One region of the Flavonifractor sp. An9 genome, then DNA from elsewhere that is predicted to be linked to it. Evidence: riboswitches for the same ligand, from Rfam matches in the RefSeq annotation. Region 1 holds a riboswitch; the other holds the start of a gene.
What was found. A riboswitch is a leader RNA that binds a small molecule or an ion and turns the genes downstream of it on or off. The one in region 1 is predicted to bind lysine.
Positions count from the first base shown of each region.

Region 2: it holds a riboswitch for lysine, as region 1 does, so the genes downstream of both, B5G40_RS08170 (3-keto-5-aminohexanoate cleavage protein) here and asd (aspartate-semialdehyde dehydrogenase) in region 1, are expected to answer to the same signal.

Region 1 covers NZ_NFHC01000002.1:239,679-254,701, forward strand. The annotation lists gene B5G40_RS03015 (tetratricopeptide repeat-containing glycosyltransferase) at 1-469, shown strand, start outside; gene B5G40_RS03020 (S-layer homology domain-containing protein) at 563-4,036, opposite strand; gene B5G40_RS03025 (hypothetical protein) at 4,124-5,293, opposite strand; gene B5G40_RS17260 (zinc-ribbon domain-containing protein) at 5,761-5,973, opposite strand; gene B5G40_RS17265 (zinc-ribbon domain-containing protein) at 5,934-6,287, opposite strand; gene B5G40_RS03035 (S-layer homology domain-containing protein) at 6,447-9,143, opposite strand; gene queA (tRNA preQ1(34) S-adenosylmethionine ribosyltransferase-isomerase QueA) at 10,610-11,635, opposite strand; gene B5G40_RS03045 (SpoIID/LytB domain-containing protein) at 11,632-13,317, opposite strand; lysine riboswitch at 13,416-13,588, shown strand; gene asd (aspartate-semialdehyde dehydrogenase) at 13,741-14,826, shown strand; gene dapA (4-hydroxy-tetrahydrodipicolinate synthase) at 14,835-15,023, shown strand, end outside.
Region 2 covers NZ_NFHC01000010.1:21,560-36,582, forward strand. The annotation lists gene B5G40_RS08140 (anti-sigma factor family protein) at 1-225, opposite strand, end outside; gene B5G40_RS08145 (RNA polymerase sigma factor) at 267-863, opposite strand; gene dusB (tRNA dihydrouridine synthase DusB) at 903-1,889, opposite strand; gene rd (rubredoxin) at 2,022-2,180, shown strand; gene B5G40_RS08160 (hypothetical protein) at 2,582-3,598, shown strand; gene B5G40_RS08165 (MutS-related protein) at 3,582-5,078, shown strand; lysine riboswitch at 5,283-5,460, shown strand; gene B5G40_RS08170 (3-keto-5-aminohexanoate cleavage protein) at 5,582-6,400, shown strand; gene B5G40_RS08175 (L-erythro-3,5-diaminohexanoate dehydrogenase) at 6,480-7,520, shown strand; gene ablA (lysine 2,3-aminomutase) at 7,950-9,203, shown strand; gene B5G40_RS08185 (lysine 5,6-aminomutase subunit alpha) at 9,287-10,855, shown strand; gene B5G40_RS08190 (OAM dimerization domain-containing protein) at 10,852-11,640, shown strand; gene B5G40_RS08195 (HAD family hydrolase) at 11,791-12,447, opposite strand; gene rpoN (RNA polymerase factor sigma-54) at 12,462-13,826, opposite strand; gene B5G40_RS08205 (sigma-70 family RNA polymerase sigma factor) at 13,924-14,196, opposite strand; gene B5G40_RS08210 (hypothetical protein) at 14,222-14,455, opposite strand; tRNA gene B5G40_RS08215 (tRNA-Thr) at 14,714-14,789, shown strand; tRNA gene B5G40_RS08220 (tRNA-Tyr) at 14,802-14,886, shown strand.

The DNA.
Region 1 (15,023 bases):
GTACTTTTTCCATAGCCGGTGGGACGACTGCATTGCCACCCTCAAGCGGCACCTGTCCATGCCCACCGCCACCTGGAAAGATGAGCGGGCGGCCTCCATGCGGTACATTGCCAAGTCCTACATACAGAAAGGGGACCCCGCCCAAGCAAGAAGTTGGTTTTTCCGTGCCGCCGCTGAGGCCCCCCATTTGCGGGAGCCCTGGATGGATCTGGCCACCCTTTGCTACCAGCAGGAGAACTGGGACGGGGTGCTGTATTTTACCGATGTCGCTTTGGCCATCACCGTCCGGCCCGATACCTACATCTGTGAAGCCGAGTCCTGGGGGCCGCTCCCCCACGACCTGCGCTGTCAGGCCTATTTCCGCACCGGCCGCATCGGTCCGGCCCTGGAGGAGGCCCAAAAGGCCCTGGTCCTCTCCCCTACCGATCCCCGTCTGGCAGGCAACGTGGAAATTCTGAGCCGAATGTGAGCAAAGCGCTGAACCAAAAAAGATCCCGCAGAGGTGTCAACCTCTGCGGGATCTCTCTTTCTGCCACTAAGCTCATGCAGCAGCTTTAAGTACTCAGCCAAGGTCAGACCAGGTTTCACCGTCGGTGTCCTTGGTATAATCGTGGGTGTTGGTGGCCTCCATGATGTCATAGTAGGCCCAGTGGGTATCTGCAAGATCGGTAAACTGGCGCAGGCTTGCGGTATGGCTGTCCACATAGTCCTCATCCGCACTACGGTCCAGCATACGGTTGACAATCGTGGTCACCTCCGCGCGGGTGATGGTGTTGTTGGGACCGAACGTGCCGTCAGGCAAGCCTTTGATCCAACCATACTGAATGGAGCCCACCACATAGTCATAGAACCAGTCGTCCGGGTTCACATCCGGGAAAATGTTCTCGCCTTCCAGTGTGCCCTTGGTAAAGCGCATGGCAATGGTGGTGAACTCGGCGCGGGTAATAGAGCGCTCCGGCTCAAACAGATTGTTTCCTACGCCCTCGATCATACCCAGGGAGGCCAGAGTATTCACCGCATCAGCATACCACGCATCGGCGGCAACATCATCAAAGGTGACCGTGATGTCCACGTCCTTATCCAGGAGCAGGTTGTAGAACATCTGCGCCACTTCCGCTCGGGTCATGTTGTCGTTGGCTCCGAACAAGTCATTGGGATATCCTTCGAGATAAGCAGCATGGTCGTCCGTGTTCAGCCAACCGGACACACCGGTGTCATCCGGGTCGGTCACGCCGGACTCCTCCTCGAAAACGACCTCGATAGAGTGGTTCGCACGAACATTCTCGAAGGTATAAGAGCTGACGGCGCCCACGCTCTTGTCATCCACGATGACATCGGCGATCTCATAGCCGTCGTCGGCAGTGATGGTGAAGGTCCGGTCCGCTCCGGCGGTCACGCTCACCCGCCCGGAGGGGCTGATGGAGCCGCCGTCGCCTGCCTCAGCTGTGATGGTGTAGCGGGTGGTCGTACCGCCGCCGCTGGATGTGGTCTCCCAAACCAGGGCGAAGGGCGAGAAGCCGCCTTCATCCACGTGGAACTTGATGCCGTAATCAGTTTGTTCAAGGGCATCATCTTTGGCAGTCAACTGCGTTACCGTGCAGGACTCGATATCGCTTACATCATAACCGGAATTGTTGCCATCGCGGTGGAGGTCCTCAAAGTGCAGCACATAGAAGGTGGTGTTCTTATCGGTCCCTTCAGGATAGCCCCAGTAGATATCGGTGCCTGCGCTGGAGGTAATCCAGGCGTTGCCGTTGTTAGCGTCCACCAGGTCCAGATACTTGATCTCATAGTGGCGGGTGGTGTTGCTGCCAACCTCACCCAGCTTTTCATCCACCTTGTCCTCCAAAGCGTCGGTGCGGGCGGTAGAGCCTTCATCCTCAATGATGCTATCGAACAACAGAGAGGGTCTGGACCCATCGGGATTGGAATCGCTGGCAATTTCAGGCAGAGGCACACCGGTGTTATTCAGGGTATAGGTGGTGCCGCCTTCCGGCTCCACAGCCACAGCAGATCCAGCTGCAACAGCTTTTTTAGGCGCATCATTTTGGACGGCGCTGGTGGGATCGCTGTCCTCCACCGCGCGGACGGTCAGGGTGCCGGTATTGGCAGAAATTAAATATACTCTGTTCGTTTTATCCTTTGCGGTAATGGTGTTTATATCGTTGTCACCAGGATAGAGGGCGATGGTATAGGTAGTGTATACATCATGAACTGTAGAAGGATCAAACGCATCGCTGATATGTTCTGTGCCATTCCCATCGGTGTAGGTGACACGGACCTTGTCCTGTCCATCTCCCTCTTGGAAATAATAATATTTTGTGCCGGTGCTATCCGGATTGGCACAGACCAGCTTCCAGGTTTTTTCTTCTTCTCCCGTCTTGCCGTTGGTAAAGGTCAGGCCTTCGGGATTAACGCCATCGGGTGCATCAATGGTAAAGAGAGGGTGAGGCAGAGAATTGGTGGAAGACGCAATCTCGCCATCCGTGCCTACCACGGCATCGTATCCTCCGTCGCCGCCCATGTAGATGGTGATGTCGGCAGGCGTGATAATTAAAGCTGAGCCAAAAGCTGTGACTGTATTTGCCTTCACGGGAGACATCTTATCTTGGCTCAGATCGTAGTTTGCCAATTTTCTGTCTATAAACTGCATCGCATGGACAAAAGCGGTGGGGTCTGTTGCTCCACCAAAGAGTGCTTGTGCCTCATCACCCTGAAGAAAACTTCTAACGTGATAATAACGGAAACGGTGATGATAACCCGCGTTACTGATCTTATCAAGATCCATGTGACCAGTCACATTGGCCGTCGACTCAATAACCAGACCATCCGTTTTAACTCCGTCTTTCAGTTTGAATGCAAAGCCGGAAAACTCCATCGGGTCGCCTGCCTGCTGATTAAACTGAGTCTCTGACTGGTTGATTATCTTTACGGTAAACGTCAGATGCAATCCGCCATCAGTGTTTGTGGGCAAAGAGCCCTCATGGACAGTGACCACGTAATTATTGTCTGCGTCTGGCCCAGAAACACTGCCGAAATTGGTGCTTACCAGCTCCAGATTGGGGTTGTTATAGGTGATCGTCATCTGGGAGCTGTCGGCAAATTCCAGATTCGGATCCACATCCAGGGAGAAGGTAAGCTCTACACAGTCTCCTTTTGTGATATGTTGAGAATCTGACGAACCAAAAAGACCGCTATTTAGCTTGGCAGACATCTTATAGTAAAGGGTGTCATCCTCATTCAAAATCACAGGATTGCCGGTCAGCTTATTGTTTGCCCCTTCATTTGGATTCGTATCCGTCCACTGGGTAACCAAGACAGGAGAAGCAAAGCTGCTGTCCGAACCTAATACCTGAAGGCGCAATGTATCGGCCGCTTCTTGATACATCTCCTCACTGATTGATTCAATTTTCGTCCATTTTGCTTTGAGCGTAATGGTGGTGTCTGTATCATCACTCAACTCGTCTACCTTTACCGATTCTCCGATCTGGTGGACAACTCCCGTCTCATCCTCCCAGCCAGCAAACTCATAGTAAATTTGTTCATTATTGTTGAATGCCAGGAAGTCGCGGAAATCTTGATAGCCGCTGTGATTATCCGGTGCGTTTGCTAGAATAACCAGCGTGGTACCTTCCCGAACTGTGACATCCGATGCCTTGATTTCATTTTGCATCCTCTGCAATTCATCTGCTTGAAAGTCGTTATCGCCATCGAGCAAATCCCACGCATCATAGCTTCCCCAGTTATCGTCGTAATGTTTTATAGGAAAAACTCTTCGGCCCGAGACTGTTGATAATTCGTCCGGCAGCTGGAACTCATACTCCACATCATACATTGTAGGAGGCTCATTCCAGTTTACTTCTTCCCAAATGTAGAGAATAAAAGGATACCTTCCCATTTCATCCGTATTATTAAAAGTGATTTGGGGCTGGGTTCTCCAATCCGTATGATTTATATTGATTACCTGGCCAGCTTTCTCATATTGTACTCCGACACATTGCCAGCGAATGGTTCCATCGGTGTAATCCAGGTACACCTCACCATTTTCGCCTGTGGATGTTGCTGTAGGGGCAGGAATAGTAATCGTCCATGGGTCATCCTTCTTAAGAATATGCTCGTCTTCCTAGAGATCTCCGGAAAAGGTGATGTTATCCCTGCTTACTTCATTGAACTCATTTTCTGACCAGCCGGAACTTTCCGTTAGTATGTGGTCTCCATAAACGTTCAGAAGTACATAGCCGGGTTGCGCTAAATATTTCTGAATTTCATCAGAGATATTCGAATAAAATGTCGTATCTTCGTCGAACCCATCGCCGTAGTACGTCATTTCCGCAGTTCCACTATCGGAAATATAGTCCCACCAACTGTTTACCTGTCCATACCATTCGTACAACCCATTAGTAACAGATATGTATAGATAATTGAATTCTTCTCCGTCCCGTTCAAGGGCTTCAATAAGATGATCCTGTATATTTCCAAAATAATAGCCCTTTGGCCAGGTGATACTGATCGTTCCATCCGTAAGTCGGTTGGTCAAATCCGTCATTTCTCCATTATAAATGGCCTCTTGGAAATAAGAGGAGATAGAATAAATGCTCTTGGACGTACCCCAAAGCTTAATCTCCGAATTCTCCCAGTCAACGCTTTTTGGAATGTTGATCTTATCATTCTCAGAGGGTTGGATCGTAACAGCCTTATCCTCGCGCACCGGCTTAAAGAAATCAAATGTATAGGTGATCTTCTCATATTCTGACGGTGCATTTTCCTCAAGTCTATCAGGTGACGCCCAAATGTAAGTAACAGACGGAGTGGTGGATTCACCCAATGTTACTGTTTGCCCGTATCCGTTTCGCAACTCCTCCTCTGTCCACATATGCCAAGACATATTACTTGACTCATCGAAGCGCTTTGTAATGTAGCCGAGACATATCCATGTATACGTCGTACCCTGATAGGTGTATGTCATCTGAGGCCTGCCGGTTTCATCCTTGGTCACATCAGGCGTTTCTTTTTTTGCAGAAGGAATCTTGATCTGGTAAGTAGTCTCATCGCAAGATTCTTTAGCAGACCCAATATAGGCACTTATTGCACTTGATAGAGCCTTACACTCCTGATATGAAGAAGATGGTGCAACATATTCCTGAGTCTGCGGATTATATTCATACAAACTATGATAGATTCCTATGGTTGCTCCAGCTGCCATCACTGAAACTGGCAGCAGACCAAGGAGCATGACCAGCGTCAGCAAGATGCTCCCCATTTGTTTCCATAGCTTCCTTCGTGTACTACTCATTTCCATTCTCCTTTCCTAATTTGTGAATACTGTACCAAATAAGAGAATTATCGCCCCCAGTTTATTTGTTGTGGTGTTCCAAATTTTTTTGCTAGTTTTTACGGGAAAAGCTTGCTCTCATATATATTGCACAAAATATTAACTTTTCATATTATGATTTTTAACTATTTTACCACTTCAGAACCGGTAATTCAATCCTTTTATTCTTAAATATTACAGTTTATTTTACCTAAAACCCTGAGGTCCACATACCACTGGGCATCAACCCTTGAATATTCCCTCTCAGGCAATGCCAGTCGGAATCCCCTCAGCGTACATCTTCCCATCTTTAGTAGGAGACCGTGTTGACCGCAAAATGGAGATGCAAATGATCGATATCTCCATGTAGCCCATAAACGGACCAATAATTGGCGTAATACCGGCAGACATCAAATCCAATTTGCATGATCTTCTCATAGCTGATGAATTTAGCGCGGGAATAAGGTGGCAAAGTCGTTCTCATCGGGGTGAATTTCCCGATTGGCGCACACCGGACAACCACAGCCCTCCACCCTGTATTTGACCTGGGCCTGCCATTCGTGCCCCCGCTCACACCACCACCACACCATCCGGTGGCTGCCGGGCAGAACCTGCCGGGGCGTCAGAGATCCGTTTTTCTCTGTATGCCACTGGGCGGCCAGGTGGGGGAATGGCTGCCCAGATCATTTTTTCCGCTTCGCACCGGGCATCCGTTGCCTCCCGAGGTGCGGGAGGCAACGGATGCCTGCCACGTATGGCCCTTATCACACCGCCGCCAGACTTTTTGCTTGCTGATGTAGGAAATGTGAGCAGGGGTCAATGGCAGATTGCGCCGGGCGTCCCACTGTTCCAACAGCATATCAAACCCCATTCTCGTACAATAGGATCCCAGCGCTTCTTGCAGTCCATCACCCCCTATCACAAAATCACGCTTTCCTCGTAATGGCCCTAAAAGAAATACCTTCCCATTCTTCATATATATGGAAATTATAGCACTATACCGCCAAAATCGCAATATATACTTTGTAGTTTTGGCACACAATGTGGTACACAGACTAAAAGAACTCCCGCAGAGATTTATTCTCCGCGGGAGTTCTTTGACTACTATTCTGTTATCGCAATGGATTTAAGCTATTCAGCCAAGGTCAGCCCAGGTTTCACCGTCGGTGTCCTTGGTATAATCGTGGGTGTTGGTGGCCTCCATGATCTCATAGTAGCCCCACACATCCTTCGATACATCGGGGAACTGCCGAAGCTCGTCCGTATGACTGTCCACGAAGGCCTCGTCAGCGGAGCGGCCCAGCATCCGGTTGGTAATGGCCGTCACCTCGGAGCGGGCAATGTTGTTATAGGGCCGGAAGGTCCCGTCCGTATAGCCGTTGATCCAGCCGTACTGAATGGAGCCTACCACTTCCTCATAGAACCACTCATCCTCGCTTACATCGGAGAAGATATTCTCTCCCTCCAGCGCGCCGTTGGTAAACCGCATGGCGATGGCGGTAAACTCCGCACGGGTGATGGTACGCTCCGGGGCAAACTTGCCGTTTCCGATTCCCTCCACGATGCCCAGAGAGGCCAGCGTATACACTGCGTCACTGTACCAGGCATCCTCGGGCACGTCGGTAAAGGTGACGGTGACCGGCACATCCTGATCCTTCAGCAGATTGTAGAACATCTGGGCCACCTCGGCGCGGGTCATCTTGTCGGTGGGGCCAAAGTTACCGTTTCCATAGCCCTGCAAATAGGCTCTGTGCTCCTCGGTCTCCAGCCAGTCAGAAACACCGCTGTTATCCGGATCCGCGGAGTCCAGGCTCCACTTGGCATAAAGCGTTACGGAGGAACGGTTCACCTTGACGTCCTCCTCCACGCGATTGGTCAGGCCGCTGTCCAGGTACCATCCCTTGAAGATGTAGCCTTCCCGGACAGGCACCGGCAGCTCGTCGTAAGCCTTCACCCAGGAGCGGGACTTGGATTCCGACTGGATCTGCTGGCCGCCATTGGTGTTGTAGCGGAGGGTGTAGGTGTGGGAGTTAATGATCTCTTGCTCATATACAAGCACAAAGGGAGAGAAGGAACCAGTCTCAAACTGAATGTACTGCTTGTCGTTTACTGTTACAAGCTCGGCATCCAGCACATCCGGACCGTTCTTGCTAAGCTCATCGCCCAGATTATTATAATTACGATCCAGCGCATCAAAATGCACCACGTAGAAGTCTTTGCTGGTGTCGAAGTCGTCGGGAACCGGCCAGTAAATGCTGAGCTTCTCATTTTCACCCAGGCTCAGGTATGCGTTGCCGTTCTTGGTGTCCACCAGGTCCAGGTACTGCTGCTTGTAGACATAGTCTCCGGCAGGGATCTTCCCGGTCATGTTTTCCTGGATATATGCCTTCAGCACACCGTCATCCAGGACCTCATCCACCAACAGCTTTACGCCGTCGGTATCGGACAGCTCCACATTGCTGCCGTTGATGTAGTAGGTAACGCCGCCTTTCGGCAGTACGGCAGAAATATTGGAGGAGTTCAACCCGCTTTCCGCGGCGACAATATCTGTCGTAATATTCTCGCTCGTCAGGCCGCGGATCACTAGTTGGCCTTCTGTTCCTTCAACTTTACAGGTATATGTTTGGCCGTTGATCGTAATCTTTGCAGTGACCTTGTCAGCTGTTACTTCATCTGTGTAGATACTCATATCATACGCCTTGTACTGCTCATTGCTGTTGGGCGTAAACTGATCGCTGGTAATTATTTCATCTGTGATCTGATCGGTCAACTTCAGGCGAACAGGAATGTTCCCAGTCCCCTCGCCGGGCACAATGCGGTAGATGTAGCGAGCGGCCTCGACGCCTGCCACATCCGTACTATGGGCAGTTGTGCCGTATAGGCTAAGATTCCATTCTTTTTTGTCGCCGTTCCCACCGTCATAGGTCAGCACAAGCTTATCCGACAGATTTTCTGCATTGGCATAGCCACCCAACTCCTCGTTCATCCAATCGGGCAGGGTGATAAAATATCCTGGCTCCGGCATACCATTGGCAGTTGTTGTCGTTTGACCTTCGCCGTCCACCACACCGGTATAGCCCTCGCCGCCGGTGTAAATAGTGATGTCCGCGGGGGTGATGGTGATGGGGGTGATATCCTCCACATCTACATTCATAAGATAACTTCTGTCGGTTGCGTTGTCACCGGCAATGAAGTTATGCCCAGATTTATAAAACCGCTTGGCCGTCCCGTTGTTTTCAACATAGTAGCCGAAGATCTCTACCAGATAGTAATCTCCGTCCGCCCGGATATCAGAGGTATTGCGGATCGGGATCTCGTTGTTATCTGTAAATACTCTGTTGTAATTGCTGGAGTTTGTCGCCGTGGAGAAGAGCTTAGGTTCGGTTTCACTCCGGGGACCGTTCACACTGCCGTCCTTCTCATCCCACCAGCAGTATTCGAAATAGACATAGGTACCGCTTTCTTTGGCTTCCTCAGTTGCCAGGGAATGGGTAACCTGTACGCCGACAGTGCCTGGGTTCTCCTGGTCCACAGTGACGGTAAGGTCCGGCACACCAGAGCCGGCGTCCTCAACCACACTGCCATTTACCATGTATTCCACGGTGGGCTTAGAAAGCACAGTGCTTCCCGTGACCGTGACGTTCAGATCATCTTTAATGGTACCTACCACATTAGAGGTCGATGTTAATAGCTTGCTGCTGCCTTCGATCTGCCAACCGTTGTCATATCCTGGTATAGCAGCAGAACCGGCATCCGGCAATACATATCCGGCGGTTTTATTCCATCGCCCGCTAGCCACATCCAGCTCATATGCGATAGAGACATTAAACAACTTTTGGGCAGTGCGTATCTCAATTCCGTCTGCGTCAATAAAATGCAATGTAACCGGAAAAGCTTCCTTGGCATAGTTAAAACCGCTGGAAAAACTGCTGTCATGAGTGGCTGCCTCAGCATTCTTATATATTAGCAGTCCGTTATTTCCATATTTAAAAGCATTTGGAGCATAGCCCGTAAAGCTACCATCCTTTACCTCGCGCTCCAATGTAAGCTGGGAAAAAGCAGAGGAATAGAAAGCCTCACTTCCTACAATATCAACGGAGGCAGGAATGCTTCCTACAATGGATGCTGAAGAGGTGAATGCACTTTTAAACGTATGCTTCCCGATTACCGTTAGCCCGGAGGGCAGCTCAAAATCGGCAGTCTCACTGCCGCCCGCGGTACGTACAAACTCCAGGCCTGTACAACCGTTGAACACAGAACCAGAACTGCCGTTACTCGTGCCCAGTACTTCGAGGGTCTGGGGCAGGATCACACCGGTCAGGCCAGTGCAGCCGCTGAAGGCGCTCTTCCCAATTGTGGTGATCTTAGTATGAGATAAATCCAACACGCCATTCAACGCGGTAGCAGACATAAATGCCTGATTATTAATTTTTTTCAGGTTATTTGCCGTAGAAAAGTCCACCTGCAAGTTGTATCCGGTTTGAAGACAGAAACCTCCATAACCATCGCCAAGTTCAGTGATGGAGTCGGATACCTCTAATTTCAGATAAAGAGTACTCCCATCTTGGGGTTTGTTGGTATTCAGCCACTCTTGTGAAATTCCTTTCAAAACAGTTCCCGAAATAGTGAGCGCTTCCTCCGGCACCACCATGGGATCATCCGCTGTAAGGCCTGTTCCGCCTCCCTCAGGCGCGGCCAGCACTGCCGTGGGCAGCAACCCCACAATCAGGCAAAGAGCCAAACATATTGCCAGCAATCGTTTCTTCATTTCGTTAATTCCTCCTTCTGAGTTTTATAAAAGGCTATTTCCGGCACAAATTACAGTCAATTTCTTGATCCAATGTGCCGGCAATAGGAATTCATCACTCTTACCGCATTGCACCTCCTGTCACAAAACATATACCTTGCCTATCATATGTGTAATATTGTACCCTAAAAAGGTGCGAAAAGGCAAGATAAAACTGCTTTCCTTCCAAAGATTGCTGTGACAGAGTCCGCAAAAAGCAGCAAAAAACAAACAATTCGACCATTTTCACATTCCAAAATCACAGTTCCGCATAAATTCCATATTTTTATAGTCATAACTTAATCTATATTTTATGGTAAATAATTATTTTTGTGATATCACTCAACCGGTGGTGCTGGACACCGGCTCCGCCGATAACGTCGCGGCTCGTTTGGATGACCGGGAACTCTTGCCCTCTCCCCTACCGATCCCCGTCTGGCAGGCAACGTGGAGGTACTGAGCAGGATGTAAAAAAGGCCTGCCGTTTTACTACGGCAGGCCTTTTGGTTGTTTCAGCAGATAAACATGGCGTCTCCGAAGGAGAAGAAGCGGTATTTCTGCTCCACCGCCTCCTTGTAGGCGGCCAGGATGTGCTCCCGGCCCGCCAGGGCGGACACCAGCATGATGAGGGTGGATTCCGGCAGATGGAAGTTGGTGATGAGGCAGTCCAGCACCTTGAATTTGTAGCCCGGATAGATGAAGATATTGGTCCATCCGGCGCTCTCCTTCAGGGTTCCGTCCTCTGCCGCCCAGCTCTCAATGGTGCGGCAGGAAGTGGTGCCCACGCAGATCACCCGGCCTCCCTCGGCCTTGGTGCGGTTGATGGTCTCGGCGGTCTCGGCGGAGATCATGCAGTACTCCGAGTGCATCTCGTGGTCCAGGATATCCTCCTCCTTCACCGGGCGGAAGGTGCCCAGGCCCACATGGAGGGTCACATAGGCCAGACGCACCCCCATGTCCTCCACCTGCTTGAGCAGTTCCTTGGTGAAGTGGAGACCGGCGGTGGGGGCGGCGGCGGAGCCCACCTCCCGTGAGTAGACGGTCTGATACCGCTCCGGGTCGTTAAGCTCGGCCTTAATGTAAGGAGGCAGAGGCATCTTGCCCAGCTGCTCCAGCTTTTCCAGGAAAATGCCCTCATAGTCGAAGCGGACCAGCCGGTTGCCGCCCTCCAGCACCTCGGTGACCTCGGCGGTGAGCTGGCCCTCGCCGAAGGACACCTTCGTACCCGGACGCATCTTACGGCCGGGCCGCACCAGGCACTCCCAGGTCTTATTGCCCCGGTCGATGAGCAGCAGCACCTCCACCGCTCCCCCACCGGGCTCCCGGTGGCCGATGAGCCGGGCGGGCAGCACCCTGGAGTCGTTGAGCACCAGGCAGTCTCCCGGTCTCAGCAGGGTAGGCAGATCGAAAAAGTGCATATGCTTCGTTTCGCCGGTGTGCTTGTCCAGCACCAGCAGCCGGGAGGAGTCCCGCTTTTCCAGAGGAGTCTGAGCGATCAGCTCCTCCGGCAGGTAAAAGTCAAAATCAGACGTCTTTATGGCTTGCGCACCTCTATTCCAGTATAGTAGAAGGTCAGGATATCCTGATAAGTATAGCCCTGCTGGGCCATGGCATAAGCGCCCCACTGGCTCATGCCCACGTTGTGGCCCCAGCCGGAGCCGGTGATGGTGAACACAGCAGAGCTGTCCCCGCCGCTGCCGCCGGAGGGCGCGGCCTGGGTCACCTGGCCGCTGCCGTCAATGATGTACACGTCGCCGCTCAGCTTGGAGGTGGAACCGCTGCCGTCGATGGCATAGGCCCCGTCCAGGCTGCCGAGGGTACCATTTCCGTTCACCGTGTAGCTCCCTCCCCCGCCGGACGAGCCGCTGCCGGCGGAGCTGGACACGGTGTAATGGATGGACCGCAGCCCCAGGAAGGTGCGGCAGTCGTCCCGGATCTTGCTCCAACTCTTGCCGGAGGAGTCGGTGAAGGTGATCTCAATGGCATTGCCGGTGGGGCTGGTCTTGGTGACCTTGAAGTCCACGATGCCCGAGTTGGTATAGCCCTTGGAATTGAGCAGGTCGGTGAGCTCCTGGGCGGTGTAGGTCACCGTCCAGTTGTAGTTGGGGACCTTGCTGGCCACCGACGCTTCATAGGGGTCGTACTTGCCGATGAGGTAGGCCACGTTGCTCCCCCACACATTGACGGCGCTCTCGGTGGCGCCGCCGTCGTGAGAGGAGTATACCGCCTCAATGAGGGAGCCGTTGTACCAGGCGTATTCGCCATAAGTCTCCTCCACCGCCTTGCTGCTGTTGGCCGTCACCTCGTCCATACCGTAGTACACCTGACAGCAGGTGGAGTTGCAGATGTCGAAGCCCTGGCTCTTGTGCTTGCTGGCGGTGTAGTTGCGGTAAGCGTAGGTACGGGCACTCACCGCCTGGGCTTTCAGTGCCTCTGTGGGCCAGGAGGAGCTCATCTCCCGGACAATGACTCCCTGTACATAGTCCTCCAAGCCGATGACGTTGCTCACCGTCAGGTTGCCGCCGCTCACCCGCTGATACTGGAAGCCGCCGTAATAGGTACAGCCCCGGAAGATGGTCTCGGTCTTGACGCTGTCGTCCAGGCCGGGCTTGATGCCCAGGCACTTGGAGGCGCTGTCAAACTGAAAGAGGATCTGGCTGGCGCCCGTCTTGACCACCGATACCCCGGCGCTGGAGGTGCCCACCACCTCGGCGTCCCCAAGGCCAAGGCTGGTCTGGGCGGCCTGGGCAGATTCCTTGTCCAGGTAGGCCCCCACTCTTGCCTGCCACGTCCCGTCGATCCAGGCCACGAAGCCGCCGGAATAGGCGGAGGCCGCAGCGGCAGCCTCGTCGTAGGAGCTGTAGCTGCCGGGCAGCTTCAAATGCCAGCAGCCCACGGCGATATTGGAGGTAATGGTGTCGTAATAGCCGCTCCATGTCCCCACCTTGCCGTAGTAGACATTCTGGGTTTTGACCACCGAGATGGCGGTCTCACTGGTGGCGGCCAGCTGCTGAAACACCCGGTTGTCGTCATAATAGCCCAGCCGGTACCCGCTGCCCACATCGTTGAGCAGGTTGGCGCCAGGCAGGGCGTTGGAGCCGTAAAAGATACCCACTTTAATGGTGGGATCCACCGCCACCGAGGCGGCGGAGGCCGGCGCCTGGCTCAGTGGAAGGGCAATGGCCAGGGCCAGGGCTGCAATCTGCACAATTTTTTTCATCTTTCCCGTTTTCATTTGGCGGAAATCCCATCTCGCTTTCGTTGACACTTTGCCAGAACTTGTGGTACAATTTTGCAAACTAAATAGCGAAATTACATTTGCAGGATAGAGGCGCGGCTCTTCAAGAGTAGCGTGGTGAGGGTACCGGGCCCGGTGAACCGCGTGAAAGGGGAGGCCGCCGAAGGGACGCTCCCGGTGGTGCGTTTGCCTGGTCGCCCGGATAAGATCCGTTCGACTGTCGCCGCACACGCGGCGGAGTGCTGTCTGCTTTTGTCTGGTATGGTCGGGGACGCACTGTCCCTGTCATTATAGTACAAAATCAGCAGTTCTGTAAACTGCTGATTTTCTTTTTCTTTTCGCTATGAGTTTCCGGTCTGAGACAGGCCGGTGTTGGAATAAACTTTGAGCAACGGAGGTATGGTCATGGAAAAATACAAAGTAGGCGTCATCGGCGGCACCGGTATGGTGGGCCAGCGTTTTGTTTCCCTGCTGGAGAATCACCCCTGGTTCCAGCTCACTGTCATTGCGGCCAGCAGCCGCTCCGCCGGCAAGACCTATGAGGAAGCCATCGGCTCCCGCTGGGCTCTGGAGAATCCCATGCCCGAAGAGGCCAAAAAGATGGTGGTCATGAACGCCCAGGCCGATATCGAGGCCATTGCCTCCCAGGTGGATTTTGTCTTTTCCGCCGTGGATATGAAGAAGGAAGAGATTCAGGCTCTGGAGGAGGCTTACGCCAAGCACGAGTGCCCCGTGGTCTCCAACAACTCCGCTCACCGCTGGACGCCCGACGTGCCCATGGTGGTGCCGGAGATCAATCCCGAGCATATCAAAGTCATCGAGGCCCAGCGAAAGCGACTGGGGGTGGAGCGCGGGTTCATTGCCGTTAAGTCCAACTGCTCCCTCCAGAGCTATGTTCCCGCCCTGCACCCCCTGCGCGGCTTCGGCCTGAACCAGGTGCTGGTCTGCACCTATCAGGCTATTTCCGGCGCGGGCAAAACCTTCGACACCTGGCCTGAGATGGTGGACAATGTGATCCCCTACATCGGCGGCGAGGAGGAGAAGAGCGAGCAGGAGCCCCTGAAGCTGTGGGGCAAGGTGGAGAACGGGGTCATCGTCAACGCCCAGTCCCCCGCCATCACCGCCCAGTGTCTGCGGGTGCCCGCGTCCAACGGCCATATGGCCGCTGTGTTCGCACGCTTTGAGAACAAACCCTCTATGGAGGAGATCAAAGAGATCTGGGCAAATTACAAGGGCCGTGCCCAGGAGCTGGCCCTGCCCTCCGCTCCCAAGCAGTTCCTGCACTACTTTGAGGAGCCTGACCGTCCTCAGACCCGGCTGGACCGGATGACCGAGGGCGGCATGGCGGTCTGCATTGGCCGTCTGCGTCCCGACACGCAGTACGACTATAAGTTCGTCTGCCTGTCCCACAATACCCTTCGCGGCGCCGCGGGCGGCGCAGTCCTTCTTGCCGAACTTCTGTGCGCGGAGGGTTACATTTCAAGGAGGTAACCCTAATTATGAGAGAGCCTGTTTTTACCGGAGCCTGTTCCGCCATCATCACCCCTTTTGACCACAGCGGTGCCATCAACTACGATCAGTTCGGAAAAATCATCGACGAGCAGATCGAGCGGGGCCTGGACGCCATCTGCGTCTGCGGCACCACCGGAGAGTGTTCCACCCTGACCATCCGGGAGCACATTGCCGCC
Region 2 (15,023 bases), on a different contig from region 1:
GACCTTGGAGGTATGGATCTGGTCCATAACCCCCTCCTTCAGCCCGGCAGGGGGCTGAGCGGCCAGCTGGGGTAATTCCTCATGGAGCTCCTTCAGATCCTCCGCAAGGGTCCGGCACGCCGGGCACGCCGACAGGTGCTCCTCCAGCCGGGCAGTCTCTTCCTGGGTCAGAGGTCCGTCCAACCGGGCGCTGATTAGTTCCAGCGCCTCGTCACAGCTCAGCATATCGTTCCCTCCTCTCCGTTTTGGGGGAAGTTCCCCCTTGTTCATGGTATAGACGTGGACGAATCAAAAAAGTTCCCCTGTTTTTTCAAATAGTTTCGCAGAGCCAGCCGGGCACGGGCAATGCGGGATTTCACCGTGCCTTCCTCCAGACACAGTACCTGGGCGATCTCGCCGTAGGACAGCCCCTCCAGCTCCCGGAGGATGAGCACCCGCCGGTGCTCCGCCGACAGGGTGCTGAGGCCCGCCCGGAGCGTCTCCTGCCGCTCCCGGCGCTCAGCTTCCACATGGGGGGAGAACCGCTCGTCGGGCAGTTCGGCCTGCCTGGCCTCCTCCTCATCATCCAGAGAGATGGTCATGGACAGGGCGCTGCGCCGCTTTTCCCGGCGGAGAAAATCAATGCACACATTGCTGGTCAGCCGGTACAGCCAGGTAGCAAAGGAGCTGTCCCCCTGAAACTTGCCCAGCCCCTTCCAGGCGTTGAGAAAGGCCTCCTGACTCAGCTCCAGGGCATCGTCCGGGTTGCCTGTCATCCGCAAGGCCAGATTGTAGATCCGTCCCTGATTCTGCTCCACCAGGGCGGCAAAGGACTCCTCGTCCCCCTGCTTGGCCCGCTGGACCAGCTCCCATTCCGCTTTCATGCCTTTCTCACCCCTTTCTCTATCTTGTACCCGCCGCCGTTACCGGTCCGGCTCGTCTTTCAAATCCCGTTTGATGCCCGCTGTCACCTTGTAGATATCCTCCAGGGTGGACACATGGCTGATCTGCTCCTTATAGTATCCGGCGTGGGGCACCCCCTTCAGGTACCAGGCGTAGTGCTTCCGGGCCTCCAGGCAGGCAATGTGTTCCCCCTTCTGGGCCGCCGACAGCTCAAACTGCCGCACCGCCGTGTCGCACCGCTGGGCCAGGGGCGGCAGAGGCGGGATCTCCTCCCCCGCCAGCGCCGCATTGGCCCGCTGGAACAGCCAGGGATTGCCGAAGCAGCCCCGGCCAATCATGGCCATATCCGCCCCGGTGTACTTGAGGATGCGTACCGCGTCCTTGGGCTCAAATACATCGCCGTTGGCGATGACCGGAATGGAAACCGTCTCCTTCACCGCCCGGATGTAGTCCCAGTTGGCGGTGCCGGAGTACATCTGGGTGCGGGTCCGTCCGTGGACCGCCACGGCAGCCACTCCGGCCTCCTCCATGGCTTTGGCAAACTCCACGCAGTTGATGGAGCCCTTGTCCCAGCCCAGACGGAACTTCACCGTCACCGGCCTGCCACCGGCGCCCCGGATCACCGCCTCCGCCACCTTCACAGCCAGCTCCGGGTTCTTCATCAGCCCCGAGCCGTCGCCGGAATTGGCCACTTTAGGCACCGGGCAGCCCATATTGATGTCGATGATATCGGCGCCGGAGCGCTCCGCGGCCATACCCGCTGCCTGCTCCATACAGGCCGGGTCGCTGCCGAAGATTTGCACCGCCGCCGGGTGTTCCCCCTCCCCCAGCTGAAGGAGCGGAACCGACTTTTTGTCCTGATAGCACAGGGCCTTGGCGCTCACCATCTCCGTAATGGTATAGCCCGCCCCCAGCTCCCGGCAGATGGTCCGGAAGGCCAGGTCTGTCACTCCCGCCATAGGAGCCAGCGCCAGCGCCGAATTTATCGTGATATTGCCAATTTTCACAGTGTCCCCCGATGTGTTATAAATAGTAGCGTAACAAGCGTATCATACCACAGGACAGGAAATCCGGCAAGGTTGTTTCCCCGTCGGGTATCCTCCGCTTGATTTAAGATGAAAATGAAGGAGCGTTCTAACATGGATAAGTACGTCTGCGATCTCTGCGGCTATGTCTACGATCCCGCTGAGGGTGACCCCGACAACGGCGTAGCCCCCGGCACTTCCTGGGAGCAGGTTCCCGCCGACTGGGTGTGCCCCCTGTGCGGCGCCGGCAAGGACCAGTTCTCCAAGCAGTAAGCTTTTCCCCCCGCCGCATTCCGCCTGTCTGACGGTTGTTCCGTCGGACAGGCGGTTTTCTTTTTTTGCATCAATTCCATTCCAAAATTTCATGTACAAAAGCGTTCCTCTTTTCTGTCAAATGATTCTCGTTTGGTTTTTCCCGGTTATTTTGTAAATTTTATTTTTTATATTCCAAAAAGTAATCATTTATTCTGCCATTATGCTATATATTTCTTTCGTCCGTTCCCCGGCTCTGCATGATTGATGTATGCTTTTTTCATTTTCTGCTACTCCTCGCATCTGATTTCAGGCGGCTGGAATTCTGCTTCTCCCCATTGACAGAACCGATGTGGGCCTCTTATAATGGCCTCGACGAACTCAAAAATGACCCAATTTTCCTATGGAAGGGAGGCCCTATTTTGGAACATCTGTTAGCGCCGCTGGTGGGGGATGCCTCCCCCGTGACCGTGATCGGCCTGTGCAAGAACGCGGGCAAGACCACCGCCATGCGCCGCCTGATGGCCGAGTTGGGGGACGAGCGGCTGGCCCTCACCTCGGTGGGCCGGGACGGAGAGCGCACCGACCTGGTCACCGGGACCGAGAAGCCCGATCTGTACCTGAAAGCCGGCGATCTGTTCGCCACCGCCCGGGGCATGATCACGCTGTGCGACGCCACCCTGGAGGTGGTGGACCTGACCGACGTGATGACCCCCCTGGGACCGGTGGCTATTTTCCGCACCCTGTCTGACGGCTATGTCCAGCTGGCCGGTCCCTCTGCCGCCGGACAGCTGCGCCCCCTCACCGCTCGCTTCATGGAATTGGGGGCCCAGCGGGTCCTCATCGACGGGGCCGCCGGACGAAAGTCTCTGGCTGGCGCCGGTGTGGAAGGCGTGGCCCTGTTGTGTACCGGTGCCTCTCTGGACCGGGATATGGACCTGGTGGTATCGGAGACCGCCCACACCTGCTGGCTCTTTGACCGGAAAGTGCCGGAGCACGCCGGCCTGCGTTCCGCCCTGGAGGGCGTGGAGGACCGCTTCGCCCTGTTCGAGCTGGACGGCACCCCTCTGGAGTTGCCCCTGGACGAAGGCGGCAGCCCCAAGTGGAACAAGCTGCCTCGCCGCCCCCTGGCGGTGTGGGCGTCGGGAGGGGTTACCGACCCCCTGCTCAAAACCCTGGCCCGCCGGGGCGCTCCCACTACCCTGGTCACTCAGGACGCCACCCACCTGCTGGCAGGCCGGGCCGCCCTGGAGCTGTTCCAGCGCAACGGCGGCCAACTGGCTGTCCGCCGGGAGCTGACCATCGCCGCGGTGGCTGCCAATCCCTGGTCTGCCTACGGCTGGCACTTTGAACCGGATAAATTCATCTCCGCCCTGCGGCAGGCCATCCACCTGCCGGTGGTCAACGTGAAGGAGGATCATGATGGAACTGACGCATGAACTGCGGGAAAACGCAGGGTTTCAGTGGGTACTGAACCGGCTGAGTCCCATGTCGCCGTTCGGCAAGGCAGCCGCCCGTTCCCTGCGGTGGTACGGCCCCGGAGAGGAGGCCGCCCTGGAGGAGGAGCTGGACAATGTGGCTCTGGCCATGGAGCTTTGGAACGCAGGCACCACCGCCCCTCAGACCGAGGGCTGCGGCTGCGGCCCGGTGCGGCTCACCGAGGCCGAGCGCAAGGACGCCGCCGCCGCTCTGCGGGGTGTCACCCGCTGCCTGCCCCTGTTTCACGACATCCGGGGCTCTTTCGACCGGGACCCCGGCGCCCCCTTCGATCTGGTGGAGCTCTTTGAGATCAAGCATTTCCTGGTCACCCTGGAGCAGCTGGTCCAGGCCTACGCCGCCCTGCCCCCCATGGCCGGGCTGTCCTTCCCCTCCCTGGCTGACGCCCTGGAGCTGATGGACCCGGAGGGACGCCGTCTGCCCACCTTCTCCGTTGTCAATTCCTACCACAACGACCTGGCACCCCTGCGCGCGGAGAAGGCCAAGCTGGAGAAGGCCATCCGCATGACCATGGAGGACAAGCGGGGCCCCCTGATGGAAAAGCGCCGTGTCCTGGCGGTGGAGGAGGATAAGCTGGAGCTGGAGGTCCGCCGGATGCTCACCGGCAAGCTGATGGCCTACAAGCAGGCCTTCCTGGACAACATGGAGACTCTGGGCCGTCTGGATCTCATCGTGGCCAAGGCCAAGCTGGCTCTGCGGTACAACTGTGTCCGGCCCGCCCTCAGCGCCGACAAATCCATCACCCTCCGGGGGGTGCGCCATCCCCAGGTGGAGGAGGATCTGGCTAAGCGGGGCGAACAGTTCACCCCGCTGGATCTGGATCTGAAACCGGGCTGCACCGTCATCACCGGCGCCAACATGGGCGGCAAGACCGTGTCTCTCCGCTCCACCGTGCTCTCCCTGCTTCTGTGCCAGTGCGGCTTCTTCGTCTTTGCCCAGTCCGCCACCCTTCCCCTGTTCCACCGGGTGGAGCTCATCCTGGCCGACAGCGGCCCCGGCGCCGGCGGCCTGTCCTCCTTCGGCAAGGAAGTCCATCTGCTGGACAAGCTGCTGCGGGAAACCCACGGCCAGTTCTTCTTCGTGGCTCTGGACGAATTCGCCCGGGGCACCAACCCCCAGGAGGGCGCAGCCCTGGCCCGTGCTCTGGTGCGTCACCTGAGCAGTCTGGACTGCGTGGCCCTCATGACCACCCACTACGACGGGGTGTCCGACGTGGCCGCCGCCCACTACCAGGTGGCCGGTCTGGTGCGGGACATCCAGGGCGACGAGGGGGACGATCCCCGCAAGCGGATCGCCCGCCGGATGGACTACCGCCTCCTCCCCGCCCCTCCCGGAGCCCCCTGTCCCCGGGACGCCCTGCGTGTCTGCCGTCTGCTCAAACTGGACGATACTCTCATGGATCTCTTCCAGGCCGATCTGTAAATTTTCCCTGCTCCGGCAGGCAGTTCACGCCGCCTGCCGGAGTTTTTCTTCTTCCAGTTCTGGTTACCATTTGGTAAGCGCCGTCCCGCTGTAGCGCACAAAAGTCTGTGGGGTAGAGAAGAATTTTGTTGGCCTAATTTTTCAAAAAATAGTTGACAAACAAAAACGGCTGGGTTATAGTGTTTTTGTCAAAAGTAAATAACACGCATGGATAGAGGCGCGGAGCGCAAGGTAGCAGAGCAATGATAAGGGCAGGCGAGCCCGATGTACTCTGTGAATGTCCGCTCCGCCGAAGGGGGACGTGAATCGTACAGCCCTCCCCCTGAGCCGTGGGCCCAGCGCTTACGGATTGTCATGAGTCACATGAAGCGCTATTTGTGTCTGAACGAGAGTTTCCCCTCCCGCGGACATGAGTAGTGTTTTTTTGTTCATGAAGCGCTATCTCGCCGGAGGAATACATCTTCTGCCGGCGGGGTAGCTTTATTTTTTCGAGGAGGCGTGTCATGGAAAAGCTTATCATTACCGCGGCCATCTGCGGCGCAGAGGTCACCAAGGAGCACAATCCCGCTGTCCCCTATACCGTGGAGGAAATGGTCCGCGAGGCTAAGAGCGCCTTTGACGCAGGCGCCGCTGTCATCCACGTCCACGTCCGTGAGGACGATGGTACCCCCACTCAGGACCGGGAGCGGTTCCGGGTGATCCTGGACGCCATCAAGGAGGCCTGCCCCGGCGTTATTTTGATCCCCTCCACCGGCGGCGCCACCGGCATGACTCCTGAGGAGCGGCTCCAGCCCACCGAGCTGTGCCCCGAGATGGCCACTCTGGACTGCGGCACCTGCAACTTCGGCGACGACATCTTCGTCAACGATATGCCCACCATGCGTGCCTTCGGCAAGCGCATGATCGAAAACAACATCAAGCCCGAGTATGAGTGCTTCGAAATCGGCCACCTGGACACCATCGTGAACATGGCCAACAAGGGCCTGGTCCCCGGCGCTCCCATGCAGTTCAACTTCGTGCTGGGCGTGTCCGGCTGCACCCCCGCCACCGTGGGCAACCTGGACTACCTGGTGAAGCAGATCCCCGCCGGTTCCACCTGGACCGTCACCGGCATCGGCCGGGGCGCCTGGCCCATGGTTGCCGCCGGCATCGTGATGGGCGGCAACGTCCGCGTGGGCTTCGAGGACAACATCTACCTGGAGAAGGGCCACAAGGCCGCCTCCAACGGCGAGCTGGTCGCCAAGGTGGTCCGCCTGGCCAAGGAGCTGGGCCGCGAGATCGCCACTCCCGATGAGGCCCGGAAGATCCTGTCCCTGGCCTGATCTCATTCCTTTGTTTTACTTATCTCCCCAACCATATATCTCCCCAACCAAACATTAAACGAAACAGGAGGAACTTTCTATGCAGAAGAAAGGCAACAAGTACGGCACTCACCGCGTCATCGAGCCCAAGGGCCTGCTGACCCAGGCTGCCAAGAAGATCGACAACACCATGGAGTGCTACTCCAATGAGATCCTGTGCGACGTTTCCGCTCTGAACATTGACTCCGCTTCCTTCACCCAGATCTATGAGGCCTGCGAGAAGGACCTGGCCAAGACCGAGCAGATGATCCTGGATATCGTCAATGAGCGCGGCAAGATGCAGAACCCCGTCACCGGTTCCGGCGGTATGTTCATCGGCACCGTCCGTGAGATCGGCGAGGATCTGCAGGGCAAGATCGACCTGAAGGTGGGCGACAAGATCGCTTCTCTGGTCTCCCTGTCCCTGACCCCCCTGAAGATCAACAAGATCAAGGCCATCCACCCCGAGATCGACCGCGTGGACGTGGATGCCCAGGCTATCCTGTTTGAGTCCGGCCTGTATGCCAAGCTGCCCGACGACATGAGCGAGGAGCTGGCTCTGGCCGCTCTGGACGTGGCCGGTGCTCCCGCCCAGACCGCTAAGCTGGTGAAGCCCGGTGACTCCGTGCTCATCCTGGGCGGCGCCGGCAAGGGCGGCATGATGTGCTGCTACGAGGCCATGAAGCGCGTTGGCCCCACCGGTAACGTGGTTGCCCTGGTCATCTGCCAGGAGGACGCCGACCTGCTGAAGAGCATGAACCTGTGCCACCACGCCATCGTGGGCTCCGCCACCAACCCCACCGAGGTGCTGGAGAAGTCCCTGGCCGTCAACAACGGCAAGGAGTACGATGTCTCCATCCTGATCGTGAACGTGCCCGCCTGCGAGATGGCCGCCATCCTGCCCGTCCATGACAACGGCGTGGTATACTTCTTCTCCATGGCCACCGATTTCGCCAAGGCCGCCCTGGGCGCCGAGGGCTGCGGCAAGGACGTCACCATGATCGTCGGCAACGGCTACACCAAGGACCACGCCGAGATCACCCTGTCCGAGCTGCGTGAGAATCCCCAGCTGAAGGCCTACTTCGAGAAGAAATATCTGTAAGATATTCTGAGCTGTCTGTGCAGCTCGGACACCAGCGCCAGCTGGCCGCGCCTTTTGGCGCGCAGAACGCGCAGCGTTCCCGCAGGGGCAATTCAGTTGCCCCGAGGATGTCAAATCACGGGGCCCCCGCGCAATGGAACATTGCGTGGGGCACTGCGTGAGAATCCCCAGCTGAAGGCCTACTTTGAGAAAAAGTACCTGTAAGTTCCTGTTTTACCGATTTCCAGATTATTTCCCATTTACTTTGTGACTTACCTGTCCCATCGACAGATGAGCTGATTGATGTGATCGTTCTGCGGCCGACGATTCCGGTCCGGTCCTGCCGGAGAAACTCTCCTCCCCAACCCTTTCTCCCCCCGTTCCGGTTTCCGGTCCCTGACGCCTGTGAATGGCACATCCCCACACTGATTTAGAAAGGATGACCTTGTTATGGTAGAGTCCCGCCGTAAGATCCTGTTCCCCGATGTGACTGACGAGCAGTGGAACGACTGGCATTGGCAAGTCAAGAACCGCATCGAGACTCTGGAGGACCTGAAGAAGTATGTGGATCTGACCCCCGAGGAAGAGGAAGGTGTTAAGGCCTGCCTCGGCACCCTCCGCATGGCCATCACTCCTTATTATCTGTCCCTGATTCAGCCCGGCGATCCCCACGATCCCGTCCGGCTGCAGGCCGTCCCCACTGCCAAGGAGCTGCATCAGTCCGCCGCCGACCTGCTGGACCCCCTGCACGAGGATGAGGACTCCCCCGCTCCCGGTCTGACCCACCGTTATCCTGACCGCTGCCTGCTGCTGATCACTGACCAGTGCTCCATGTACTGCCGTCACTGCACCCGCCGCCGCTTCGCCGGTCAGAACGACGCCGGCCTGCCCGTGGATCAGGTCGATCAGGCCATCGAGTACATCCGCAACACTCCCGTCATCCGTGACGTGCTGCTCTCCGGCGGCGACGCTCTGCTCTGCTCCGACGAGCGCCTGGAGTACATCATCGCCAAGCTGCGTGAGATCCCCCACGTGGAGATCGTCCGCATCGGCTCCCGTACCCCCGTGGTGCTGCCTCAGCGTATCACTCCCGAGCTGTGCAATATGCTGAAGAAGTATCATCCCATCTGGCTGAACACCCACTTCAACCATCCCAACGAGATCACCCCCGAGTCCGCCAAGGCCTGCGCCATGCTGGCTGACGCCGGTATCCCTCTGGGCAACCAGAGCGTGCTGCTGGCCGGCATCAACGACTGCGTCTACACCATGAAGAAGCTGGTCAACGAGCTGGTCAGAATCCGGGTGCGCCCCTACTACATCTATCAGTGCGACCTGTCCATGGGCCTGGAGCACTTCCGTACTCCCGTCAGCAAGGGCATCGAGATCATCGAGGGCCTGCGCGGCCACACCTCCGGCTTCTGCGTGCCCACCTTCGTGGTGGACGCCCCCGGCGGCGGCGGCAAGACTCCCGTCATGCCTCAGTACGTCATCTCTCAGACCCCCAAGAAGGTCATCCTGCGCAACTACGAGGGCGTTATCACCACTTACACCGAGCCCGAGCACTACACCGATTGTCAGTGCGACTACTGCACCGGCAAGAAGAAGAAGGAGCTCATGGGCGTGGCCGGCCTGGAGCGCGGCCAGGCGCTCTCCATGGAGCCCGCCAACCTGGAGCGTCATAAGCGCTCCCACCACGAGGAGTAATCCAGATAAATACAGCGGATCGCCGCCCAACCGCGGCGATCCGCTGCCCCCCGTTTTGAACTGAAAAAGAATGGAAGTGATCGATGTTGGAATCCAAGCTGAACCTTGATTTTAAGCTGGTGGAACAGGCACGCGCTCACGCTTCCCGTGTGGCGGACGACACCCAGCGTTTCATCGACGGCTGCACCACCGTGGCCGTGGAGCGTACCATCTGCCGCCTGCTGGGCATCGACGGTGTGGACGCCGGCGACGTGCCTCTGCCCAACGTGGTTGTGGAGCACCTGATGGACAAGGGCGCTCTGCCCCAGGGCGCCGCTTTCTGGATCGGCAACGCCATGGTGGAGACCGGTAAGGATCCCCAGGCCATCGCCGAGGACGTGGCCAACGACAAGCTGGACCTGACAGCTCTGCCCACCCACAGCGAGGCCGAGATCCACGCCGCTCTGGATCCCATTGTGGAGGCCAGCCTGGCCAAGATCCGCGCCCGCCGCAAGCGCCGCGAGGACTTCATCGCCACCCACGGCGGCGAGAAGCAGGGCCCCTGGATCTACCTGATCGTTGCCACCGGCAACATCTATGAGGACGTTGTGCAGGCTACCGCCGCCGCCCGCCAGGGCGCCGACGTTATCGCCGTGATCCGTACCACCGGCCAGTCCCTGCTGGACTATGTGCCTTACGGCGCCACCACCGAGGGCTTCGGCGGCACCTACGCCACTCAGGAGAACTTCCGCCTGATGCGTGAGGCCATGGATAAGGTGGGCGAGGAGCTGGGCCGTTACATCCGCGTGTGTAACTACTGCTCCGGCCTGTGTATGCCTGAGATCGCCGCCATGGGCGCCTTCGAGGGTCTGGACGTGATGCTGAACGACGCTCTGTACGGCATCCTGTTCCGCGACATCAATATGCAGCGCACCCTGGTGGACCAGTCCTTCTCCCGCGCCATCAACGCCTATGCCGGCGTGGTCATCAACACCGGCGAGGACAACTACCTGACCACCGCCGACGCTGTGGAAGAGGCTCACACCGTGCTGGCCTCCCAGTTCCTTAACGAGGCCTTCGCCCTGCGGGCCGGCCTGCCCGAGGAGCAGATGGGTCTGGGTCATGCCTTTGAGATTGACCCCGACGTGGAGAATGGCTTCCTGTATGAGCTGGCCCAGGCCGAGATGGCCCGGGAGATCTTCCCCAACGCTCCCCTGAAGTATATGCCTCCCACCAAGTTCATGACCGGCAACATCTTCCGCGGCCACGTTCAGGACGCCCTGTTCAACATGGTGACCATCCTGACCAACCAGAAGATCCACCTGCTGGGCATGATGACCGAGGCCATCCACACTCCCTTCCTGTCCGACCGTTTCCTGGCCATCCAGAATGCCCAGTACATCTTCCGCACCATGCACGACCTGGGCAGCGAGATCGTGTTCAAGGAAGGCGGCATCATGCAGAACCGTGCCGCCGACGTGCTGCACAAGGCTACCGATCTGCTGGGCCAGATCGAGCAGCTGGGCATTTTCGAGACCCTGGAGCGGGGCATCTTTGCCGACATCAAGCGTCCTCGCGACGGCGGCAAGGGCCTGGACGGCGTTGTGACCAAGGCCGCCGGGTACTTCAACCCCTTCCTTGAGCCCATGATGAAAGGGGGTGCCGGCAAATGAGTTCCGGACTGTATCAGATTCGCGATAAGGACCTTGACACCACGCTGGACCTGACCCGGCTGAAACCCTATGGCGACACCATGAACGACGGCAAGGTGCAGCTCTCCTTTACCCTGCCCGTTAAGGACGACGACAAGGGCGCCGCGGCTGCCGTGCTGATGGCTCAGAAGATGGGCCTGGCCGATCCCAACGTGGCTCTCCGCCAGAAGCTGGACGAGGCCTTCACCTTCTATGTGGTGTACGGCTCCCTCACCCACTCCATCAACTACAACGAGATCGTGGTGCAGACCGTGGCCGACGAGGCCATGAGCATGGACGAGACCGATGAGTTCCTGAAGGAGCGGCTGGGCCGCAAGCTGGTGGTGGTAGGCGCCTCCACCGGCACCGACGCTCACACCGTGGGCATCGACGCCATCATGAACCGCAAGGGCTTTGCCGGCCACTACGGCCTGGAGCGCTACGAGATGATCGAGGCCTACAACCTGGGTTCCCAGGTGCCCAACGAGGAGTTCCTCAAGAAGGCTGCCGAGGTCAACGCCGACGTGCTGCTGGTGTCCCAGACCGTGACCCAGAAGGACGTCCACATCCAGAACCTCACCGAGCTCATCGAGCTGGCCGAGGCCGAGGGTGTCCGCGAGAAGTACATCTTCTGCTGCGGCGGCGCCCGTATCACCCACGCTCTGGCCAAGGAGCTGGGCTATGACGCCGGCTTTGGTGCCGGTACCTACGCTGACGACGTGGCCACCTTCTGCGCCAAGGAAATGGTCCGCCGCCTGGGTAAGTAACCCAAATCTCAATTGTTTCGATTTTTCCTCTTTTTCCCCTCTTTTTCTCTGTAGGACAACGGGGCCCCAGACGGGGCCCCGTTGTCCGTTTTGCGTAAAAAAACGCCGGGGCTGCTGCCCCGGCATTTTTTGCTACCTTATATAATAGAATTACAGCCCCAGCCAGGCCTTCAGATCCCCAAGGTCCTCCGCCACATGATCCAGCGGCAGGCCGCTGGCTTCAAAGTCCTGCCGGGTAGTGGTACCGTTGAGAACGGCGCAGAAATGGGCCCCGGCCCGGTGGGCGGTCTCCGCATCAATGAGGGTATCCCCGCAGTAGAGCACATTTTCCGGCTTCAGGCCCAGCTCTGCCAGGGCTGCCAGCAGCCCCTGGGGATCCGGCTTGGGCCGGTCCACTTTGTCACCTCCGGTGAGAGACACCAGGTACTGCCGCACTCCTCTGGCCTCCAGCACTGCCGTCAGTGTGTCGGTGCGCTTGGTGCTTACCACACCCGCCGGGATGCCCGCTTCCTTCAGGGCGGCAAGCAGTTCCGCCGCGCCGGGGAAGAGTTTGGTCACCTGCACCTGGAGCGGTCCAGCCTTCTCGGTGTACAGCTTCCGAAACAGGGCCCGCTGCTCGGGCCGCTGGTCTCCGGTGAGGGTGGTATAGCCGTCCTCCAGAGTCATACCGATGGTGTGGCGCACCGCCTCCCGCTCCGGCTCCGGCAGACCCATCTGCTCAAAGCCGTACTGGAAACCGGCCACAATGGCCTCTGTGGCATCCCCCAATGTATAGTCAAAATCAAAAAATACCCCTTGAAAACTCATGATTCCTCCAAAAATCATTCGTATTGCTTCCGCCCTGTGGTGCTGGGGATATGCAGCTCATCCCGGTATTTGGCTACGGTGCGCCGGGACAGAGGGCAGCCCTGGGCGGTCATCATCTCACACAACTTCTGGTCGGACAGAGGCTTTTTCTTGTCCTCTCCGGCGATGAGCTTTTTCAGCAGGGCCTTGGCCGCGTCGGGAGAGGCGGCGTCCTCACTGCTGGTCCCCAGGCTGCGGGAGAAGAAGTAGCTCAGGGGATACACCCCCATGGAGCACTGGATGTACTTGTCCTTTACCGCCCGGCTCACCGTGGACTCGTGGACCCCGATGCGCCCGGCCACGTCGGCCAGAGACATGGGCACCAGATGGCCCGGTCCCTGCCGGAAGAAGGCCTCCTGCAGCTCCAGGATGCACCCGGCGCAGGACATGAGGGTGGAGCGGCGCTGCTCAATGGCATGGACCATCCACTTGGCCTGCTTGACCTTTCCGGTGAGATAATCCTTCACCTGCTGGTCATCGCTCTCCTTCAGCAGACGGGTATAGTACCCGCTGATCCCCAGAGTGGGGAAATAGTAGTCGTTGGTCAGCAGCTCGAAGTGATCGGGAAAGCTGACCACGATGATATCGGGATTGATGTAGGTCAGGTTCTCTCTGGCGGCAAATCCGGTGCCCGGCCGGGGATTCAGGGTGCGGATCAACTCGCAGGAGGCCCGCACCTCCTCCGGGGTTGCCTTCAGCTCCCGGGCAATGAGGCCGTAGCGGCTCTTGGACAGGGCATCCAGCTGGCTCTCCACAATACGCACTGCCAGCTGGTCCACCGGCGTACGGCGCACCAGCTGGAGCCGCAGGCATTCGGACAGGTCCCGGGCCCCCACGCCGGCGGGCTCCAGGGACTGGACGGCAGCCAGCGCCTGCTCCAGCACCTCCACCGGGCAGCCGTAATCGGCAGCCAGGGCATCCAAAGGCTCATCCAGCCAGCCGTTGGCGTTGAGGCTCTCCACCAGGAAGGTGCCGGCCTCCATGACCTCCGGCGGCAGATCCAGCACCTTGAGCTGGGAGAGCACATAGTAATACAGGTTGTCCTCCCGGTCCTCCATGGTACCGTAATTGCCCAGCCGGTCGTCCTCCTCTTCGGTATCCTGCTGGTGATAGTAACGGTTCTGAGGGTCGGTGGATTCCAGCCACTCCAGCTTGCGGCGGAGCTGATCGCTCTCATCCGCCTTGTCGTACCGCTCCTCCGGCTCCAGCACCGGATTCTCCTGCACGGCCTCCTCAATGTATTCCAGCAGCTCCTGAGACCCCATCTGAAGGATCTCCATGGACTGCATCATCTGGGGAGAGAGGGTCTGTGTCTGCTTTTGTGTCAGGTTCAATTCCAAGGTAACTTCCTCCCTTCGCCCATTTTCGCGGTTTCTCGGAAGAAAGTATATCATGGAACCCCCTCACATTTCAACATCTCGCCCGGTAGAAAATACTTCACTCCCGGGGCGCCAGCAGCTGCTCGGCTCCATAGCGCAGGCAGCGGCGCAGCCGGGACTCTCCCCGCTTGATGTTGCGGGACACGGTGGATTTATCCACACCGGTCAGCTCGGCGATCTGCCGCATATTGAGCCCTTTTTCATAATAGAGCAGCATACACTCCCGCTGCCGGGGGGTTACATCCTCCTGGAGGGCCCGCATCACATTGCGGCGCAGCCGCCCCATCTGCTCGGAGTTATCCTCCGCCATGACCTGAGCATAGACTGCCATATCGGCGGCAAACTCTTTCCCTCTCCTATATCGTGTACCGGACATTGCAGTGATACCCCCTGTCGTAATAGCGCTCACACAGGACCGCCAGGTCCCGGGCCTCTCGCCACATGGCCTCCAGATGGCGAATGCGCTGTTCCAGCAGCCGGCGTCCGTGCTCGTCCACCGCGGCCGTCCTTCGGCTCTCCAGCAGCTGCACCCGCTGCCGCAGGGTCTCCGCACCTGCCCGATATTGAATCGATAACTCCTGTAATGTCATGCCTAGTCCCCTTCTCTCTGTCGGTAAGCTCCGCCCGGCAGAGCGGGCAAAGCTCCCGCTCCTGGCCATACAGCTCCGCGCCGCAAAGGCGGCACCACTCTGCCGGCGGTACCCGCTGCACATCCCGCAGCGGGTCTGTCCACACCCGTGGCCGGATACCCATTCCTCCTCCAAAAATTTTTTAAAAAATTTTGTTCTTTCTCTTGACAAATCCCCTTCTCCCTGATAAAATAACATTCGCTGTGGACGAGCTGGTCTGCTGGTGTAGCTCAGTTGGTAGAGCAGTTGATTTGTAATCAACCGGTCGGGGGTTCGAGTCCGTCCACCAGCTCCAACAAGTTCATATGGAGGAGTTCCCGAGTGGCCAAAGGGGGCAGACTGTAAATCTGTTGCGATTCGCTTCGGTGGTTCGAATCCACCCTCCTCCACCAAAAATGTCTCGCCAGAAGGCGGGGCATTTTTTATTTTCCTCCCCAATCGGGATGCCTCGCCGGACGGCGGGGCTTTTTTCTTCCCCTGCGTTTCTCCCCTCTCCGAAATAAATCTCCGATTGGTGATGAACTTATCC